DNA from 3 places in the Modestobacter sp. SYSU DS0904 genome. Region 2 is predicted to be linked to each of the others. Evidence: riboswitches for the same ligand, from Rfam matches in the RefSeq annotation. Region 2 holds a riboswitch; each other region holds the start of a gene.
The links. A riboswitch is a leader RNA that binds a small molecule or an ion and turns the genes downstream of it on or off. The one in region 2 is predicted to bind cyclic di-AMP.
Positions count from the first base shown of each region.

Region 1 (4,359 bases), on a different contig from region 2:
CACCGGCGAGGTGGGAGAGGAGCTGACCGACCGTGCGGTCGCCCAGCGGGGTGTCCGGCACGTGCTCGCCCAGCAGGTCGTCGAGGCCCAGGGCGCCCTCGTCGCGCAGCCGCATCACCACCAGGGCGGTGACCGGCTTGCTGATCGAGCCGAGCCGGTACTGGACGTCGGTGCACGGCTCGGCGACGTCACCGCGGCCGGCCGACCAGGCCAGCCCGCCGTCGCGGACGACGCCGGCGACCAGGCTGGGCGCCCGGCCGTCGCGCTGCACGCGGGCGGTGCGCGCCAGCAGGGTGCGGGCGGTGGAGGGCAGCACGGGATCGGCCATGCCGGGAGGCTAGCCAGCCCGGACGGCGGCGGCCTCCCCCACCGGCAGCCGGCCGGTGCGGCGGGCCCAGTGCTCGAACCAGAGGGTGACCAGCGGCGGCACCGAGGCGGCCAGCGCGAGGACGGTGGTGCCGAGCGACCAGCGCAGCACCCGCCAGGCGACCAGCGTCACGACGACGTAGGCCACGAAGACCGCGCCGTGCACCGGGCCGAACACCTGGACCCCGAGCTCGGAGGTGCCCAGCACCCACTTCACGAACATCCCGGCGAGCAGGAGCGCCCAGGACACCGCCTCGGCGACGGCGACGACGCGGAACGTGCGGGCAACGGGGGCGGGGGCGAGCAGACGGGCAGCCACGACCGGGGACAACGAACCACCGGCGCCCCGGTCTCCCGGATGTGACGAAGGACCCCCTCCTCCCACCCTTCGCAGGCTCAGGGCGGGACCCGGGAGGGGCCGTTCCAGGGCCCAGAGACGACGGTGCCCCGGCCGCCGTGAGGCGACCGGGGCACCGTCGTGAGGCGCTGGCGTCAGCCGGCGATCCGCCGCATCGCGGTGATGCTGCCCATCACGTCGATGCTGGCGACCTTGACGACGTCGCCCGAGGTCGGCGCGTGCACCATCTGGCCGTTGCCGATGTAGATGCCCACGTGGCTGACCGGCGAGTAGAAGGCGATGACGTCGCCCGGCTGCAGCTCCCCGCGGGAGACCGCGCGGCCCATGGTCGCCTGCGCCCGGCTGGAGTGCGGCACCTTGATGCCGGCGGCGGCGTAGGCGTACTGCACCAGGCCGGAGCAGTCGAACGACCCCGGACCGGCCGCGGCCCAGACGTAGGGCTTGCCGCGCTGGGCCATGGCGGTGCTGACCGCGGTCGCCGCGGCGCCGCTGGAGGCGACCACCGGGGCGGACGGCGCCGGGGCGGCAGCCGGAGCCGAGCCGCGGGCGGCGTTGCTGCCCCCACCGGCGCGGGCCCCCGGAGCCGGGGCGGAGCCGGCGGCGGACCCGGCGGCCTGATCGGCCGCCGCGGCCTCGGCGGCCTCGGCGGCGTGCTGGCGCTCGGCCTCGGCCCGGGAGGCGGCCTGCTCCGCGGCGGAGAGCCGCTCGTACATCGCCTGGTACTCGGCGATCTGCTTGTTCAGGTCGGTGCGCTGCTTCTCGACCTGGTCCAGCTGGCGCTGCGCCTCGGTGGCGGCGGTCTCGGCCGCGGCCTGGGCCTCGGTGGCCTGCTCGTCGGCCGTGACGGCCTCGCCCAGGATGCCGTTGTTGTGGTCGGCGATGGAGCCCAGCGTGCCGACGCGGTCCAGCAGCTCGTCGGCGGAGTCGCTGGTCAGCATCGCCTGCAGGGTGCTCAGCTGGTCGCCGGTGTAGGCGCTGCGGGCGACCTCGCGGACCCGGTCCCGGGCGCCGACCAGGGCGGCCTCGGCGGCCTCGACCCGGGCGGCCGCGGCGTCGACCTCGGCCTGCTTGGTCTCGAGCTCGACCCGGGCGTCGTTGAACTGCTCGGTGACGACCTCGAGTTCGTGCGCGCGCTCGGCGACCAGGGTGGCCGCCTCGGCGGAGGTGGTGGGTTCGGCCGCGGCGGGCGCGGGGCTGAGCAGCGGGGCGGCCACGAGGGCGCCGGCGGCGAGGAGGGTGACGACCGCCCGGCGGGAGGTGGACCCGCGGCGGGCAGGGTTGAGCGAACTCGCCATGTTCGGCGGGTGGTCCTTTCTTCCAACGAGCCGCCTACCGAGTTAGCTGACGGGTTCGGGTGGGAAGACACCCGGCACCTGCGGCCCGGCTGGGCCGCGCGGTGCTTCACCCCAGTGCTGCGGTGGGTCCCCGGTCCCCTGGCCCGCCGGAGTGCACGGGCCGCGGAGTTCGGCGGCGGTCTGGTCGGTCGCCACCGAGGGGTGGCTGAGGAGCCCGTCCGGACCGTCGCCCACCGTAAGGGCGTTATGGGCTCGTGACAAAGGCTCATTGCGATTTTGTTGAGAAACTCCCGGCGTGTGCTCCAACACGCTCACCGAGCGTGACAGGCGCGCCGGATCGGGCGTGTCGGCCGTCTCGGACACCGCGGTCGGGCGGCCGACACGCTTCCCGAGCTGGGCACCCGGCCGGACGCGGGCAGCGCCCCCGACCGCGGCCGGGCCGGGGAACCCCGACCGCCGTCGGCGACCGTCCGTCACGCTCCGCGAGCAACGGCGCGGCTCAGCGCCGTCGTGGCTCCGCGGTCCCACGGCGCTCCCGGCGCGGCGCTCCCCGACCGCCGACCCGGAGCCTGCTAGCGGGGCCCGGAGCGCGGCGCGCCAGGATGGACCGGTGCCCACCCTCACCACCGCCCCCTGGGACGACCCCGACGTCGCCGCGCTGACCGCCGCCCAGCAGGTCGAGCTGCGCGCCCGCTACGACGGCACCGGCGAGCCGGGGGTGCCGCCGTCCGCCGCCGACGTCGCCGTGGTGCTGCTGGCCCGGGACGACGACGGCACCCCGATCGGCTGCGGCGCCCTGCGCCCGCTGGGCGCGGCGGAGGCCGAGATCAAGCGGATGTACGTGGTTCCCGGCGCGCGCGGCCGCGGGGTGTCCAAGCTGCTGCTCGCCGGGCTGGAGGCCGAGGCGGTGGCCCGCGGCTGGACGACGGTGCGCCTGGAGACCGGCGTCCGGCAGCCGGAGGCGATCGCGCTGTACACCTCGACGGGCTACCGGCCGATCGAGGCGTTCGGGCACTACGTGGGTGCCGACGACCCGCACGCGGTCTTCTTCGCCCGGGAGCTGGGGTGAGCACCGCGGCCCGGTACGACGCGATCGTCGTCGGCGGTGGGCACAACGGGCTGGTCGCCGCCGCCTACCTGCAGCGCGCCGGGTGGTCGGTGCTGGTGCTGGAGCGGCGGGACGTGCTCGGCGGCGCCGCGGTCAGCCAGCAGGTGTTCGGCGGGGTCGACGTCCGGCTGTCGGCGTACTCCTACCTGGTCAGCCTGCTGCCCGACCGGATCGTGACCGACCTGGCGCTGCCGGTCCGCCTGGTCGACCGGGCCGTCGCCTCGTACACCCCGCTGCACCGCGACGGCCGGCACCGCGGCCTGCTGGTGGAGCGGGACGAGGGGCCGGCGACGGCGGCGTCCTTCCGGGCGCTCACCGGTGGCGACGGCGAACTGGCCGGCTGGCAGCGGTTCTACGGCCGGCTGACCACCCTGGCCGAGGACCTGGCGCCCACCCTCACCGAGCCGCTGCCCGGCGAGGCGGAGCTCACCGGCCGGCTGCGCGACCCGGCCATCTGGCACGACCTGCGCGAGCGGCCGCTGGCCGACGTCGTCGCCGACCACCTGACCGACGACGACCTGCGCGGCATCGCCCTCACCGACGGGCTGATCGGCACCTTCGCCGACGTGCACGCCGCCGACGGGCTGGCCGGGCGGTGCTTCCTCTACCACCTGGTGGGCAACGGCACCGGCCGCTGGCGGGTGCCGGTCGGCGGCATGGGCACGGTCAGCGGCGCGATCGCCACCGCCGCCCGCGCCGCGGGCGCCGACCTGGTCACCGGCGCCACGGTCACCGCCCTGGAGACCCGCGCCGACGGCGTCACGGTGCACTGGACCGACGCCGACGGGACTCCCTCGGCGGCCGACTGCTCGTACGCGGTCAGCGGCGCGGCGCCGACGGTGCTCGACGAGTTGCTGGGCGCGCCCCCGGCGCCCCGGCCCTCCGGGTCCCAGCTCAAGGTGAACATGGTGCTGCGGCGGCTGCCCGGGCTGCGCTCCGGGGACGACCCGCACCGGGTGTTCAGCGGCACGGTGCACGTCGACGAGTCGGCCTCGGCCATCGACGCCGCGTTCGCGGCGGCCGGCGCCGGGCGGCTGCCCGACGTCGTCCCGTTCGAGGTGTACTGCCACTCGCTGACCGACCCGTCGATCACCGGCGCCACGGGGCTGCACACGCTGACCCTGTTCGGTCTGCACACCCCGGCCGAGCTCTACGCGGCCGACCCGGTGGGCACCCGCGAGGAGGCGGTGCGCCGGGTCGTCGCCCAGCTCGACGAGCACCTGACCGAGCCA
Region 1 is NZ_JBJHAQ010000004.1:92,765-97,123, forward strand. It holds gene ACI79U_RS04025 (serine hydrolase domain-containing protein) at 1-328, opposite strand, end outside; gene ACI79U_RS04030 (DUF3817 domain-containing protein) at 338-685, opposite strand; gene ACI79U_RS04035 (C40 family peptidase) at 859-2,019, opposite strand; cyclic di-AMP (ydaO/yuaA leader) riboswitch at 2,035-2,204, opposite strand; gene ACI79U_RS04040 (GNAT family N-acetyltransferase) at 2,630-3,088, shown strand; gene ACI79U_RS04045 (phytoene desaturase family protein) at 3,085-4,359, shown strand, end outside.
Region 1: linked by a shared signal. The riboswitch ahead of ACI79U_RS04035 (C40 family peptidase) and the one ahead of ACI79U_RS02050 (aggregation-promoting factor C-terminal-like domain-containing protein) in region 2 are both predicted to bind cyclic di-AMP.

Region 2 (4,359 bases):
CAGGCGTCGTGCTGGGTCGCCGGCATCCGATAGCGCCCGGCCCCCACGATCGGCTCGTCGAACCCCGCGGCGTCGGCCGGTGCATCGGCCGGGGCGACAGCGGCCCACAGCTCGGGCCGGAAGCCGACGACCACGTTCACGCCGCCGGTCGTGGAGAGCGGACCGGTCGACCCGGCCACCCCGCGGACCAGGTCCTCCGCGGGGCAGCCGGGCTCCAGGTCGAGCTCGAGGTAGCAGTACTCGGGGGTGCCGAGCGCGAAGATGCCGGGCTGGGTGGTCACGCGAGGCACCTCCTCGAGCGCGTCAGTCGGTCGGCGGCTCGTCCTTGCCGGCCTCCTCGAGCGCGTCGGCCTCCTCCTTGGTCTTGTGCACGGCCTTGTCGGCGTGCTCCGGCGGCCCGTAGACGGTGTAGAGCACCAGCGGGTTGACCCCGTCGTTGATGAAGTTGTGCTTCTTGCCGGCCGGCACGACGACCAGGTCACCCTGGGCGACCTTCTTCTCCTGGCCGCCGACCTTCGCCTTCGCGGTGCCGCTGACGAAGGTCAGGATCTGGTCGACGTCGTGCACCTCCTCGCCGATCTCCCCGCCCGGCGGGATCGTCATGATCACCAGCTGGGTGTGCTCGCCGGTCCACAGCACGCGGCGGAAGTCGGCACTCTGCTCGGCGACGGTGGCGATGGTGAAGTGCTCCATGGGCGCCGTTCCTCCCTGTCCCTCGATCTGCTGGCCGGCGCGCGCCGGCCTCGATGATCAGTCAAGAGCAGGTCGCCCGACGGCGCGATCCGAAGCACCCGTCCCCGAGCACGCCGTGCCGGAGCCGCCCGTCCCGGAGCCCCGTTCGAGAGGTTCAGGTCACGGCGCCGCCCGGGGGTCACGGAGGAGGCGAGGGCGTCGACGGCGGCTGCCCCGTCCGGGGGATCCAGCGCCGGTGGAGGTGGACCCGGGACCTCCGGCTCTGTGCGACCGGTGGCCCGTAGGCCAGGCTGGGGGCGAGCAGCCCGGTCATCGATGACCGGGCACGGGAAGCACGGGCACGGATCAGGAGGACGCGGTGACGGAGCAGGGCGGCACGAGGGACGCGCTCGCGGCAGAGGTCGACGAGGCGATGGCCGAGGCAGCGGGAGAGGCCGTGCCCGGGGCGGTCGGCGGTGGGGTCGTCGTCGGTCACGACGGCTCCGGGTGCGCCCAGGAGGCGCTGCTGTGGGCGGCCGGCCTGGCCGAGCGGGCCGGGTGGCCGCTGCACGTCGTCCGCGCCTGGCGGATCGCCACCGCACCCCAGCCGGCCAGCTGGTCGCCGGGCTACGTCCCGCCGATGAGCGACTACGAGAAGGCCGTCCAGGCCGACCTGGAGGCCGACGTCGTCTCGGCGCTCGGCCAGGAGCGTGCCGCGGGCGTCACCTGCCACGTCGCGCACACCGCCCCGGTGAAGGCGCTCATCGCCGCCGCCGGGCAGGCCGACGTGCTGGTGGTGGGCGCCCGCGGCCGCGGTGGCTTCGCCGGCCTGCTGCTGGGCTCGACCAGCGACCAGGTCACCCGGCACGCCCCCTGCCCGGTCACCGTGGTCCGGAGCGACAGCAAGAACTGAGCAGCTCACCCCGGCGGCGCGCGGTCGGGCCCCTGGGTGTCCACTGACGGGGTGCCCGCCCCCGACCGCGTCCCGCCGTCCTTCCTGCAGGCCCACACCCGGGTCGAGCGGCCCACCCTGGTGCCCGAGGTGCAGCTGCACGTCGCCGACGACGTGGTCGCCCTGTGGGAGGCGATGGAGACCGAGGCCGGCGGGGCCGGCCAGGACCCACCGTTCTGGGCCGCGGCCTGGCCGGGCGGCCAGGCGCTGGCCCGGCACGTGCTCGACCGCCCGGAGCTCGTGGCCGGCAAGCGGGTGCTGGACCTCGGCGCCGGGAGCGGGCTGGTCGCCGTGGCGGCGCTGCAGGCCGGCGCCGCGCACGTCGTGGCCAGCGACGTCGACCCGTACTCGCACACCGCGATCGCGCTGAACGCCGAGCTCAACGGGGTGACCGGGATCGAGGTGGTGGGCGACGTGCTGGACGACGACGGGCCCGACGTGGACGTCGTCCTGGCCGGCGACGTCTGCTACGACCGCGACATGACCGCCCGGGTGCTGCCGTACCTGGGCGCCCACTGGCTGCGCGGGGCCACCGTGCTGCTCGGGGACCCCGGACGCGCCTACGTGCCGCGCGAGGGGCTGCTGGCGGCCGCCGTCCACGACGTCCCGGACGCCGACGGTGGCGAGGTCCGCCGGACGACGGTCTGGCGCCTGCCCTGACCCCGCCCGGCCCGCGCCCCGTCACGCACCTCATGGGACCGATGGGGCCTGCGGGACGGATCACACGGCGCTGACCAGGGGCCTCGCCGCAGAAGCCGACGAACTGGCCGCCGAGCATTGTCACGAGGTCGTAACGAGCTCTACCGTGGTCGAGTCCGGCCGGACGTCACGTCCCCATCCGGGGAGCCCGCGCCGGGTGCCGCCGAGTCGCTCTCCGCAGCGATCCGGGGACCCACCGCAGCACTGGGGTGAATCCCGCCCGGGCACGCGCCCGGCCGGGTAGGGCGTCTTCCCGCCCGAATCCGTCAGCTAACCCGGTAGGCGGCCACGGAAGAGCCCGGGAGCCCCCTCCTTCATGTCCCCCCGCACCACCCTGCACGACCACGCCGGCCCCGACCTCCCCGCCGACGGCGACCTGCCCACCGCGGTCCTCCCCGTCGGCGGCGAGGAGACCCCCCGCCGGTCCCGCCGCCTGGCGCCCCCGGCCGGCCTGCGTCGTCCGGCGATGTACCTGGCCGCCGCCGCGGTCGGTGCGGTCGTGGTCAACGTCGTCGTGAGCGGGCAGACCGACGCCCAGGCCACCGCGGCGCCCGAGCCGATGAGCATCGCCACCCAGCTCGGCCTCACCGCCCAGCACGCCGGCACCGTCGTCGCCGAGGGTGAGGTCGGCAACCGGCTGGGCGAGCTGGTGGCCGACCGCAGCCAGCGCCAGGAGGCCGAGGCGGCCGCCCAGCAGGCGCAGGCCGCCGCCGACCAGGCGGCGCGTGACGCGATCGCCGCCGAGGAGGCCCGGCTCGCCGAGGAGGCCCGCAAGGCCGAGGAGGCCCGGCTCGCCGAGGAGGCGCGCCTGGCGGAGGAGGCCCGCCAGGCGGCGGCCGCCCGCAAGGCCGAGCAGGCCGCCGCGGCGGCCCCGCGGGCACCGGCCGCCCCGCGTTCCTCGAGCGGTTCCTCGGGTGGGGGAGCCCCTGCCCCGGCCGCCGCCGCGCCGGCCGGCTCGTTCCAGAGCTACGCGCTGTCCAAGCTCGGCGGCGACTCCGGCCAGTTCTCCTGCCTGGAGAAGCTGTGGGGCAAGGAGAGCGGCTGGAACCCCAACGCGCAGAACCCGCGCAGCACCGCCTACGGCATCCCGCAGTTCCTGGACTCCACCTGGAAGGGCACCGGGATCGCCAAGACCTCCGACGGCTACCGGCAGATCGACGCCGGCCTGATCTACATCGAGAACCGGTACGGCTCGCCGTGCGGCGCCTGGTCGCAGTCGCAGTCCGCCGGCTGGTACTGAGCCGACCCGCGCCGGTGGACCCAGCAGTGACCAGCACGGCAGCGATCCGCACCGCACTGGTCTGCACCGCACCGATCTGCACGCCGGCGATCCGTACCGCACACTGATCGACCCGGCACCGACGAGGAGGGGCCGCCCGCACCGGGCGGCCCCTCCTCGCGTGCCGAACACGCCACCCTGCCCCGATGTCACCCCCATCGGTCAGGATCACCGGGTGGACCACCCAGACCAGGAGGGCTGAACCGTGGGCAAGCACCGGGCACCCGAGCCCGCGGCCTCGGACTTCGACGCCGCGACGGCGGCGTTGGCCGACGTCACCGGCGACTACCTCGTCGACACCGCGCACACCCGCATCGGCGTCCGCGCCCGGCACGCGATGGTGACGACGGTGCGCGGCGCGTTCACCGACTTCGCCGGCACCGCGCACCTCGACACCGGCGACCCGACCGCGAGCACCGTCTCGCTGCGCATCCGCACCGCGAGCATCGACACCGGCGCCCCCGACCGTGACGCGCACCTGCGCTCGGCGGACTTCCTGGCCGTCGAGCAGTTCCCGGAGATGCGCTTCGACTCCACCGCGGTGCGGCAGGTCGACGACGACGTCTACCGGGTCACCGGCGACCTGACCATCAAGGACGTCACCCGCTCCGTCGACATCGACTTCACCCTCACCGGCTCGGCGCTGGACCCCTTCGGCAACACCCGGGTCGGCTTCGAGGGCGCGCTGGCGATCAAGCGCAGCGACTGGGAGCTCACCTGGAACGCCGTCCTGGAGACCGGTGGCGTGCTGGTCAGC
Region 2 is NZ_JBJHAQ010000002.1:171,981-176,339, forward strand. It holds gene ACI79U_RS02030 (Dyp-type peroxidase) at 1-281, opposite strand, end outside; gene ACI79U_RS02035 (cupin domain-containing protein) at 304-693, opposite strand; gene ACI79U_RS02040 (universal stress protein) at 1,052-1,585, shown strand; gene ACI79U_RS02045 (class I SAM-dependent methyltransferase) at 1,637-2,284, shown strand; cyclic di-AMP (ydaO/yuaA leader) riboswitch at 2,485-2,619, shown strand; gene ACI79U_RS02050 (aggregation-promoting factor C-terminal-like domain-containing protein) at 2,640-3,563, shown strand; gene ACI79U_RS02055 (YceI family protein) at 3,808-4,359, shown strand, end outside.

Region 3 (4,359 bases), on a different contig from region 2:
CGACGGGCCAGTGCGGTGAAGATCGTGCCGGACATGATGAAGTCGAACAGGCAGGTCAGCTGGTCGCCCCCGTCGCCGAAGAACGTCTCCCGTTCGCCCGGGTCGAGGTTGACCTCGCCCAGCAGGATCGCGTCCCCCCGGCGGCGGGAGAGGAACCCGCGCATGTCCTCCAGGATGACGTGCGGGTCCTGCGGTATCTCGTCCTCGATGCCGGTGGCGCCGATGAGGTAGGGCGCCGCGTCGATCCGGAAGCCGGAGACGCCCAGCTCCAGCCAGAAGCCCATGATCCGGTGGATCTCGTCCCGGACGTCGGGGTTGGAGATGTCGAGGTCGGGCTCGGACGAGTAGAAGCGGTGCAGGTAGAACTGACCGGCTTCCTCGTCCCACGCCCAGTTGCTGTCCTCCTCGTCGGGGAAGATGATCTTCCGCTCCTCCGCCGGCCGCTCGTCGGACCAGACGTACCAGTCGCGGTACTTGGCGTCGCGGCTGCGGCGGGCCTCGCGGAACCACGGGTGCTCGCTGGAGGTGTGGTTGACGACCAGGTCGGTCACGACCCGGATGCCGAGGTCGCGGGCGGTGCGCACGAACTCGACGAACTCCCCGAGGCTGCCCAGGCGGGGATCGACCGAGTAGTAGTCGGCCACGTCGTAGCCGTTGTCCCGCCGGGGCGAGGGGTAGAACGGCAGGAGCCACAGGCAGGTGATGCCCATCCCGCTGAGGTACGGCAGGCGCTGGGTCAGGCCGCGGAAGTCGCCCACGCCGTCCCCGTCGGAGTCCATGAAGCGCTCGACGTCCACGCAGTAGACGACGGCGTTCTTCCACCACTGGTCGCTGACGGCCGGATCGAACATGACGCGTCGCTACCCCGGTCGGCCGCGTCCGACCCGGGGAGACGGCCGGTGTCCCCTGCCCCTCGGGAGGGGCAGGGGACACCGTCGGTGCGGGTCCGGCTCCGGACGACCGGGGCCGGGCGGGTCAGCGCGCCTGGTAGCTCACGTGCGGGTGGTCGAAGTGGTTCGCCGTGACGCTGCCGCGGTCGCCCATGGGGCTCCAGGAGCCCGTCGGCGAGGTGAGCATGCGCTGCTGCCAGATGATGTACTTCACGCCCAGCTCGTCCCAGTTCGCGACGTGGTACTGGACGACCGCGTCCCCGAGGGCGGCGTCGGACATGACCATGAAGTCCAGTGCCAGCCCCGCGGGGTGGCCGTTCATGTCGGCGGCGCCGGGCCGGGTCCCGCCGATGGTGACACCACCGGCGCCCGGCACGTTGCTGACGACGGCGTCCGCCGCGGACGCCACGTGCGGCTGCACCGGGCCCGCGGTGTTGGTGATCCGGGCGACCGCGGACTGCGGCGCGGCGATCAGCGCCTGGACCGGTGCCGGTGCCGGTACCGGTGCGGGAGCAGCCGCCCCGACGCCGGAGAGGAACAGCACCTGCCCCGGGGTGATGGCGTTCGGGTTCCCGCCGATGACCCCGGCGTTGCGCTGGAAGAGCCCCCGCCAGGACTGGCCGTGGGCCGCGGCGATCGCGGCGATCGTGTCGCCCGGCTTGACGGTGTACTGGTCCCCCTGCGCAGCTGCGGGTGCAGCGACGACCGCGGGGGGCGGGCTGGTGGGGTGGGCCTGGGCCGGGGAGCTCAGGACGCCGAGCGTGACGACGGAGGCGCCCGCCACGACGGGGAGGCCCACGAGGACCTCACGGGTACGGACGAAACGCGGTGCGCGGTGCTTAGACATGGTGATCTCCGATCACCGCCGCCGGGGTTAGCTGTCGGGTTCGGGCGATCGGTGCCCGGCCGGCGATGCCGGCTTCACCCCGAGGCGCGCTGGCTGGTGGTGTCAGCGCGCCGTGTGCGGTGGGTCCCCCACCCCTGCCCTGAATGCTCAGGATGACGACCGGCAGGCAGGGTTTGGCGGACCGGCGCCACGCCCACGAGGCGGGCGTGACCGGAACGTTATGTTCTGGAACCGCCCGGTGTCGCTGTGGTGCCGATCACGTCAGCGGCGCGTCGTGGACGGCACGCCGACGGCGCCCGGAAAGACGCCCGACACGGTCGTCGATGCCTGCCGTCCGGGCACCGCGGCCCGTCCGGGGTGGTGGACCCCGGTACCGCCGCTGGTGCGCGGTCGTGGAAAGTGGCACGGGTCGAGCCTGACGGGCAGGCGCGGCAGCGAAGGGCAGCTATGGGTGACGACGCAGGCATGACCGAGCACGCCGGCCGGGAGAGCGCTGCCGTGGCGCCGGGGGAGCGGCTCTACGCCGGCTGCGACCCGCTCGGCTACGAGCAGTTGCTGACCGAGGAGGAGCGCGGCCAGCTGTGGCGGCTGCGCCGGTTCCTGGACGGCGAGGCGCGACCGCTGCTGGCGGAGTACTGGGAGCGCGCGGAGTTCCCGGCGCAGCTCGTGGCCCCGCTGGCCGCGCTGGACCTCATCGCCCCGCCGTCGCTGACCGCCGGCGGAGCGGCGACCCGGTCGCTGTTCACCGGGTTCCGGAACTTCGAGCTGGCCCGCACCGACGCCTCCCTGGCCACCTTCTTCAACGGCCAGTCGGGGCTGTTCCGCACCACCATCGAGCGCGGCGGCAGCGCCGAGCAGGTCCGCCGGTGGCTGCCCCGGGTCGACTCCTTCGCCGCGGTGGGCGCCTTCGCCCTCACCGAGCCCGACCACGGGTCCGACGTCGCCGGCGGGCTGGAGACCACCGCCCGGAGGGAGGGCGACACGTGGGTGCTCGACGGCCGGAAGCGCTGGATCGGCAGCGCCGTCCTCGCCGACGTGCTTGCCGTCGTCGCCCGCGACGTCGCCGACGGCCAGGTCAAGGCCTTCCTCGTGCCGCGGGACGCGCCCGGGGTCGAGCTGGCCACCATCACCGGCAAGACGGCGCTGCGGATGGTGCAGAACTCCGACATCACCCTGCGTGCGGTGCGGGTGCCCGAGGAGGACCGGCTGGCCCGGATCACCTCCTTCCGCGACGTGGCCGACCTGCTGCGGTCCATGCGCTCGGGCGTCGCCTGGTTCACCGCCGGGGTGCAGGCCGGGGCCTACGAGGCCGCGCTGGGGTACGCCGGCTCCCGGGTGCAGTTCGGCCGGCCGATCGCCGGCTTCCAGCTCGTGCAGGAGAAGCTGGCCACGATGCTGGGCAACCTGGTGGCCTCGCTGGGCATGGCGGTGCGCGTGGCCCAGCAGCAGGACGCCGGCGTCTACCGGGACCAGGACTCGGCGATGGCGAAGTCCTGGACGTCGGTCCGCATGCGCGAGACGGTCGCGCTGGCGCGGGAGGTCGTCGGCGGCAACGGCGTGCTGCTGGACCACGACGTCGCCCGGTTCTTCGCCGACGCCGAGGCCATCTACACCTACGAGGGCACCTACGACGTGAACGCCCTCGTCGTCGGCCGGGCCATCACCGGCATCAGCGCCTTCACCTGACCGCGGCACCCGCCGCCGGGCGACGGCCACCGGGAGAGCCCGGCGCGGGGGAGTCGGGTGCAGGGGAGTCGGGGCTGCATGACGTTGCGGGTGTGCAGCGCGGAGAGCTCGGTGGCCTCGTCGTCGGGGAACCCGAGCTGGTGCAGCCGCTGCCGGCGCCCCCGTCGTCCATGCTGGCGTGCAGCGGCTGCACCGCCCGGTGCCCGCCCGCAGCCGGCCGCGCGGGGATGACCAGCGCGGCCGGCTCGTTCTCCACCAGGTGGGTCATCACCTGCACGACCGCCGCCTCGACCTCGTCGGTGAGCGGCTCGGCGCCGGCGCGCCAGGTCAGGCGTCGATGACCACCGGGATGATCATCGGGGTGCGGCGGTGGGCCCGGTTCGCCCAGTTGCCGACGGCCTTGGCGATCAGCGACTCCAGCTGGGCGGCATCCGTGACGCCGTCCGCCGCCGCGCGGGCCAGCTCCTTCTCGATCAGCGGCACGGCCGCGTCGAAGGAGGCGGCCTCGTGGACGAAGCCGCGCGCCAGGAAGTCGGGGGCCTCGACGAGCTGACCGGTGTTGGCGTCGATGATCGCCACGACGGTGATCACGCCCTCCTCCGCGAGGGTGCGCCGGTCCTTGAGCGAGGCCTCGGTCGCCCCGCCGACGGTCGAGCCGTCGACGTAGACGTTGCCCGCGGACACCTTGCCGGTGATCGACGCCCGGCCGTCGACCAGGTCGATCACGACGCCGTCCTCGGCGATCACCACCCGGCTCGGGTCGACCCCGGTGCGGATCGCCAGGTCGGCGTTGGCCCGCAGGTGGCGCCACTCACCGTGCACCGGCATGACGTGGCGCGGCTTGACGATGTTGTAGCAGTACACGAGCTCGCCGGCGCTGGCGTGCCCGGAGACGTGCACCTTGGCGTTGCCCTTGTGCACGACGTTGGCGCCGAT
Region 3 is NZ_JBJHAQ010000021.1:33,579-37,937, reverse strand. It holds gene ACI79U_RS14155 (alpha-amylase family protein) at 1-851, opposite strand, end outside; gene ACI79U_RS14150 (LysM peptidoglycan-binding domain-containing protein) at 976-1,737, opposite strand; cyclic di-AMP (ydaO/yuaA leader) riboswitch at 1,739-1,912, opposite strand; gene ACI79U_RS14145 (acyl-CoA dehydrogenase family protein) at 2,203-3,423, shown strand; gene ACI79U_RS14140 (ribonuclease J) at 3,751-4,359, opposite strand, start outside.
Region 3: linked by a shared signal. The riboswitch ahead of ACI79U_RS14150 (LysM peptidoglycan-binding domain-containing protein) and the one ahead of ACI79U_RS02050 (aggregation-promoting factor C-terminal-like domain-containing protein) in region 2 are both predicted to bind cyclic di-AMP.